2 regions of the Streptomyces sp. NPDC088915 genome follow, and region 2 is predicted to be linked to the other one. Evidence: riboswitches for the same ligand, from Rfam matches in the RefSeq annotation. Region 2 holds a riboswitch; the other holds the start of a gene.

Region 1 (3,397 bases), on a different contig from region 2:
CGGCCACCACTGATCGCCCGAACCTCCCGACTTGCTGAAAGTCGCCACGGCGAGAGCCCCGTCCATTCGATGGACGGGGCTCTTCGCCGTCCCCGGGGGTCGATAGGGTGGGCCCGTATCCGTACGTGACGACGCCCAGGAGCTGCCGTGAGCGCTGCGACCCCCGCTGGAGGACCTACCACGGCGGGCCGCTCCTGGCCCGTCGTCCTGGACGGCCTGCTGTCCGGCCGCGACCAGAGCGCCGAGGACACCGCCTGGGCCATGGACCGCATCCTGCGGGGCGAGGCCACCGACGCGCAGATCGCCGGCTTCGCCGTCGCCCTGCGCGCCAAGGGCGAGACCGTCGAGGAGATCACCGGCCTCGTCCGGACGATGTACGAGCACGCCAACACGATCGAGGTGCCCGGCCCCTCCGTCGACATCGTCGGCACCGGCGGCGACGGCGCCAAGACCGTCAACATCTCCACCATGTCGGCGATCGTGGTCGCCGGCACCGGCGCCAAGGTCGTCAAGCACGGCAACCGGGCGGCCTCCTCCGCCTCCGGCGCCTCCGACGTCCTGGAGAAGCTCGGCGTCAACCTGGAGCTGACTCCGCGCCGGGTCGCGGAGGTCGCCGAGGAGGCGGGCATCACCTTCTGCTTCGCGGTGAAGTTCCACCCGGCGCTGCGGCACGTCGCCGCGGCCCGCAAGGAGCTGGGCATCCGGACCACCTTCAACTTCCTCGGTCCGCTCACCAACCCGGCCCGCGTCCGGGCCCAGGCGACCGGCGTCGCCGACGCCCGGATGGCCCCGATCATGGCCGGGGTGCTGGCCGAGCGCGGCTCCTCCGCCCTGGTCTTCCGCGGCGACGACGGGCTCGACGAGCTGACCACCACGGCCACCTCGCGGGTCTGGGTGGTCCGGGACGGCGCGGTGCGGGAGGAGGCCTTCGACCCCCGGGACGCCGGCATCGACCTCGTGCCCGTGGAGGCGCTGCGCGGCGCGGACGCCTCGTACAACGCCGACGTGGCCCGCCGGCTGCTCGCGGGGGAGACCGGCCCGGTGCGGGACGCGGTGCTGCTCAACTCGGCGGCGGCCCTCACGGCCCTCGCGCCGGGCGACGGCACCCTGGTGGAGCAGATCCGCGCCGGCATCGACCGGGCCGCCGAGGCGATCGACTCCGGCGCCGCCCGCCGGGCCCTGGAGCGGTGGATCGCCGTCAGCAACGCGTAGTGTTCCGGCCATTGGCCGTACGACCCCGGTCCAGCATGCGGACCGGGGTCTTGCGCGGCGGCGATCATGTGGCAGGATGCTCTTCAGGTCACGAGTGACAGCGTTTTGGCCCCGGCTTGCTGTCCGGCAACCCTCCGTCCGTGGCGGGGTGCCCCGGGTGATGACCAGGCCGTAGGCAGCGAGGTCTACGGCAAGCGCGGACCCCTCGAACACCAGGGGTCCTGGTCTCTCGAGGAGCTTTTTCCGTGAGCAAGCGAATGCGATAGGGCGAGTCCGCCCCTTCTTCACCCTCGGATCAGGGTCCCTTCCGCGTACCCCCACGTCTTCCGAGGCCTCACCCGTGCCCCGCCGTCTCCGGCCGCGTACGGGATTCACCGAAGCCATTCCGCACCGCCCGCCGGGAGATACCGCCATGTCCGCACGCCCGAACGCCGCCACCGCCGTCACCACCGCCGTCGCCGGGGCCGTCGAGTCCGCCGCCACCGAGTCCGCCGACCCCTGCTGCGCCGCCCCGCTGCCCGTCCTCGGCCGGGACGTGACCGTCCCGCTCGTCACCGGCGGCGAGGTGACCTACGCGGCGCTCGACTACGCGGCCAGCGCCCCGGCCCTCCAGCGGGTCTGGGACGACGTCGCCGCGTACGCCCCCTACTACGGCAGCGTCCACCGCGGCGCCGGCTACCTCTCCCAGCTCTCCACCGACCTCTTCGAGAACAGCCGCGCCACCGTCGCCGAGTTCCTCGACTGCCGCCCCGGCGACCAGGTCGTCTTCACCCGCTCCACCACCGACTCGCTCAACCTGCTCGCCGCCGCGGTCCCGGCCGGCTGCCAGGTCTTCGTCTTCGAGACCGAGCACCACGCCTCGCTGCTGCCGTGGCGGGACGCCCGGGTCACCTACCTCAACGCGCCCCGGACCCCGGCCCAGGCCGTCGAGACCCTGGAGCGGGCGCTGGCGGCCCGCGACCCGTACGGCCCCGCCCTGGTCTGCGTCACCGGCGCCTCCAACGTCACCGGCGAGCTGTGGCCGGTGAAGGAGCTGGCCGCCGCCGCGCACGCCCACGGCGCCCGGATCGTGCTCGACGCCGCCCAGCTCGCGCCCCACCACCCGGTCTCCGTGACCGACCTCGACGTGGACTGGGTCGCCTTCTCCGGGCACAAGCTGTACGCGCCCTTCGGCTCCGGCGTCCTCGCCGGCCGCGCCGACTGGCTCCAGGATTCCCAGCCCTACCTCGCGGGCGGCGGCGCCTCCCGCAAGGTGGCGCGTCGGGCCGACGGTGGTGTGGACGTGGAGTGGCACACCACCGCGGCCCGGCACGAGGCCGGTTCCCCGAACGTCATCGGGGTCTACTCGATCGCCTCCGCCTGCAAGGCCCTCACCGAGGCCGGCTTCGACGCCCTCGTCGCCCGCGAGGACCACCTGATCGCCACGGTCCGCGCGGGCCTGGCCGAGGTCCCCGAGGTCCGGGTGCTCTCGCTCTTCGGCGACGACGCCCCGCGCGTCGGCGTCATCTCCTTCGTCGTGGAGGGCTGGAACAGCTCCCACTTCGCCGCCGCGCTCTCCGCCGAGTACGGCATCGGCGTCCGCGACGGCCTCTTCTGCGCCCACCCGCTGGTCCGCACCCTGCTCGGCAGCGACCCGCAGGACCCGGGCGAGTGCGGCGCCCCCGAGGCCGCGCCCGGCGAGCGCTCCCTCAACGCCATCCGGGTGAGCTTCGGCGCCGGTACGCCCGACGAGCACGTGGAGCGGTTCGTCGGCGCCGTGAAGGAGCTCGTCCGGGACGGCGCCCAGTGGAAGTACCGCACCGAGGACGGCCGCTGCGTCCCCGACCGCGGCTGATCGCTCACTCGTACGGGTGAAGGGGCCTCCCGACCGGGAGGCCCCTTCACCGTTTCCGTGCGCGCGGAGCCTCAGGACTCCAGACCGATGGCGAAGGCCGCCTCCAGGTCGTGCTGCGAGTACGTGCGGAACGCGACGTGCGTGTCCGTGGCCTCGACGCCCGGGATCTTGCTGATGCTGCCGGGGATCACGTCCGCGAGGTCGTCGTGGCGCGGCACCCGGACCATGGCGATCAGGTCGTACGTGCCGGTCACCGAGAAGACCTCGCTGACGCTGTCGAGCGCCGCGATCGACTCGGCGATCTCGGGGATGCGGTCCACGCTGGTCTTGATGAGCACGATCGCGGTGATC
Region 2 (3,397 bases):
GTGGGCCAGGCCGGCGTTGCGGAACGCGTCCAGGCTCGGGCGGATGGTGACGGTCTCCCGAGAGGTGTCGGCCACCGCGTCCAGGGTCTTGAGCCCGTCGCCGGTGTTGATGACGACGGTGGTGAGCTCCGGGTCGATCAGGCCGTTCTCCACGAGCTTGCGCGCGACGCCGACGGTCACGCCGCCCGCGGTCTCGGCGAAGATGCCCTCGGTCCGCGCGAGCAGCTTGATCGCGTCGACGACCTGCTCGTCGTTCACGTCCTCCACGGCGCCGCCGGTGCGGCGGGCGATGTCGAGGACGTACGGGCCGTCGGCCGGGTTGCCGATCGCGAGCGACTTGGCGATCGTGTTCGGCTTCTGGGGCCGCACGACGTCGTGGCCCTCCTTGAAGGCCACCGACACCGGGGAGCAGCCCTCGGCCTGGGCGCCGAAGATCTTGTACGGCTTGTCCTCGACGAGGCCCAGCTTGATGAGCTCCTGGATGCCCTTGTCGATCTTGGTGAGCTGGGAGCCGGAGGCGATCGGGATGACGATCTGGTCGGGGACGACCCAGCCGAGCTGCTCGCAGATCTCGTACGCGAGCGTCTTGGAGCCCTCGCCGTAGTACGGGCGCAGGTTGACGTTCACGAAGCCCCAGCCCTCGCCGAGCGGGTCGCCGATGAGCTCGGAGCAGAAGCGGTTGACGTCGTCGTAGTTGCCCTCGATGGCGACGAGGTCACCGCCGTAGACGCCGGCCATGACGACCTTGCCCTCTTCCAGGTCGTGCGGGATGAACACGCAGGAGCGGAAGCCGGCGCGGGCGGCGGCGGCGCCGACGGCGCCGGCCAGGTTGCCCGTGGAGGAGCAGGAGAGGGTGGTGAAGCCGAAGGCGCGGGCGGCCTCGATGGCCTGGGCGACGACCCGGTCCTTGAAGGAGTGGGTCGGGTTCCCGGAGTCGTCCTTGACGAAGAGCCTGCCGGGGGCGACGCCGATCTCGCGGGCCAGGTTGTCGGCCTTGACGAGCGGGGTCCAGCCGGGGTTCAGGTTCGGCTTCTCGGCGACGTCGGCCGGGACGGGCAGGAGGGGGGCGTAGCGCCAGATGCTGGCGGGGCCGGCCTCGATGCGCTTCCGCAGCTCCTCGGGGTCGCCGACCGGCAGGTCGTACGCGACTTCGAGCGGTCCGAAACAGAGCTCGCAGGCGAAGATCGGGCCGAGGGCGAAGACTTCACCGCATTCGCGACAGGAGAGCCCGGACGCGGAACCGAGGTCGACGGTGGTGGCGGGTGCGACGGTCTGTACAGCCATGGAGGGGAGGCCCTTTCTCCTCATCTTTCTCGATGGCGAATTTTTCGCCATGAGACGGATTTGGCACCTTCCCTAGCCGGGGGCCTCGGTGGATCACGAGACGAACCGACTGGAGGGTTGCCGGGGCTTCAACGGGCCGTTTCCCTCTGCCCCTCTGGATGAGCGGTATTCGATTGTGGGAGCGCCGGGACTTTCGTTCCCGTGCTCCGACGCGGTCGCCACCCCGACGTGCGCGGGGTCGCTGCGTTGTTCAAGACTGTAACCGAAGGCCCGGGCGCTTGGACGGCCCGTCCGAACCGCGAGATGGAGATCACGTGCTGGAAGAGGTGGAGCGCTGGCTGTCCCGGCGGTCCTGGTCCGTGGCGGACCGGCCGCTGGAGCGGATCCTCGCCGCCAAGCGCTCGACGACGGTCAGCGTGGTGCTGCCGGCGCTGAACGAGGAGGCGACCGTCGGGGACATCGTGGGCGTGATCCGCCGCGAGCTGATGTCGGAGGCGGTGCCGCTCGTGGACGAGCTGGTGGTGCTCGACTCGGGTTCCACGGACCGCACGGCGGAGGTCGCGGCGGCGGCCGGGGCGCGGGTGGTCGCGCGGGACGACGTGCTCCCCCGGATACCGGCCGTGCCCGGCAAGGGCGAGGTCCTGTGGCGGTCACTGATGGTGACGGGCGGGGACGTCGTGTGCTTCGTGGACGCGGACCTGCGGGACTTCTCGGCGGACTTCGTGACGGGGATCGTGGGCCCGCTCCTGACCGACCCCGAGGTGCACCTCGTGAAGGCGATGTACGACCGCCCGCTGGGCGACGCCCCCGGTCAGGGCGGCCGGGTGACGGAGCTGATGGCGCGCCCGGTGCTCAACCTGCACTGGCCGCAGCTGGCCGGCTTCGTGCAGCCGCTCGGCGGCGAGTACGCGGCCCGCCGCTCGCTCCTGGAGCGGCTGCCCTTCCCGGTCGGTTACGGAGTGGAGCTGGGGCTCCTCGTGGACGCGCTGCACACGGTGGGCCTGGACGGGCTCGCGCAGGTGGACGTGGGGGTCCGCAAGCACCGGCACCAGGACGGGCACGCGCTCGGCCGGATGGCGGCGACGATCTACCGGACGGCGCAGGTCCGGCTGTCGCGGGGGCACCTGGTGCGGCCGTGGCTGACCCAGTTCGAGCGGGGGGAGGCGGGCTTCGAGCCGCGGACGTACCCGGTGGACACGGAGGAGCGGCCGCCGATGACGGAGATCGCGGAGTACGCGCGCCGCCGCGTGGCGTAACGCGCCCTTATGACCCGTTTTACTTACATTCATCTTCCATGGGTTCCATGGACTTCAGGCGGGGTGCGGGCAGGGTACTGACGGCGGCGGGCGTGGCGGCGGCCTCGCTCCTGGCGACGGCGCCGGGCGCGGCTCCCGCACCACCGACGTCCGTGTCCCCGGCGTCCGTCTCCGCGTCCCCGGCGTCCGTCTCCGTGTCCCCGGCGTCCGTCTCCGCGTCCCCGGCGCCGGGCGCGCACGGCGGCCGGCCCGTCACCCCGGCACGGGCGCGGGGCGGCGAGGAGCGGCTCTGGCTGCTCGGCGGCCTGGTGACAGCGCTGGCGGCGACGGGCCTGGTGGCGAGGGCGGCCCTGCGCGACCGCACCGACCCCTGAGGTCCCGCGAAGCCCCTCCCGGGCTCCCGCTGACGCTCCGTGGCCGAGATCCCCCCGTCTTGTATACGTACGTTTGAGCGTTTACGGGACGGGCTAGGTTCGCCACATGGCTACTGTGCTCGTCGCATCCAACCGCGGTCCCGTCTCGTACGTGCTCGGCGAGGACGGCTCGCTCGACACCCGCAGGGGCGGCGGCGGTCTGGTCTCCGGCCTGAGCGCCGTCTCCTCGCAGGACAGCGTGTGGGTGTGCGCGGCCCTCGGCGAGGGCGACCGGGAGGCGGTCCGGCGCGGGGTCGCGGAGCCCGGCGTGCGCATGCTGGACATCGATCCGGACGTGTACGCGGACGCGTACAACGGCATCGCGAACTCGGTGCTGTGGTTCCTCCACCACCACCTGTACGACGTCCCGCGCGAGCCCGTGTACGACGCGGAGTTCCGGCGCCGGTGGGAGTCCTACCGGGCCTACAACCGCGCCTTCGCGGA

The links. A riboswitch is a leader RNA that binds a small molecule or an ion and turns the genes downstream of it on or off. The one in region 2 is predicted to bind S-adenosylmethionine.
Region 1: linked by a shared signal. The riboswitch ahead of ACIP5O_RS25265 (aminotransferase class V-fold PLP-dependent enzyme) and the one ahead of thrC (threonine synthase) in region 2 are both predicted to bind S-adenosylmethionine.

What each region holds. Positions count from the first base shown of each region.
Region 1 is NZ_JBIVIR010000014.1:245,830-249,226, forward strand. It holds gene ACIP5O_RS25255 (cytochrome bc complex cytochrome b subunit) at 1-13, shown strand, start outside; gene trpD (anthranilate phosphoribosyltransferase) at 148-1,212, shown strand; SAM riboswitch class IV at 1,299-1,415, shown strand; gene ACIP5O_RS25265 (aminotransferase class V-fold PLP-dependent enzyme) at 1,625-3,046, shown strand; gene ACIP5O_RS25270 (Lrp/AsnC family transcriptional regulator) at 3,118-3,397, opposite strand, start outside; gene ACIP5O_RS25275 (rhomboid family intramembrane serine protease) at 3,396-3,397, opposite strand, start outside.
Region 2 is NZ_JBIVIR010000007.1:152,429-155,825, reverse strand. It holds gene thrC (threonine synthase) at 1-1,284, opposite strand, end outside; SAM riboswitch class I at 1,302-1,449, opposite strand; gene ACIP5O_RS15170 (glucosyl-3-phosphoglycerate synthase) at 1,599-2,540, shown strand; gene ACIP5O_RS15165 (hypothetical protein) at 2,579-2,914, shown strand; gene ACIP5O_RS15160 (trehalose-6-phosphate synthase) at 3,021-3,397, shown strand, end outside.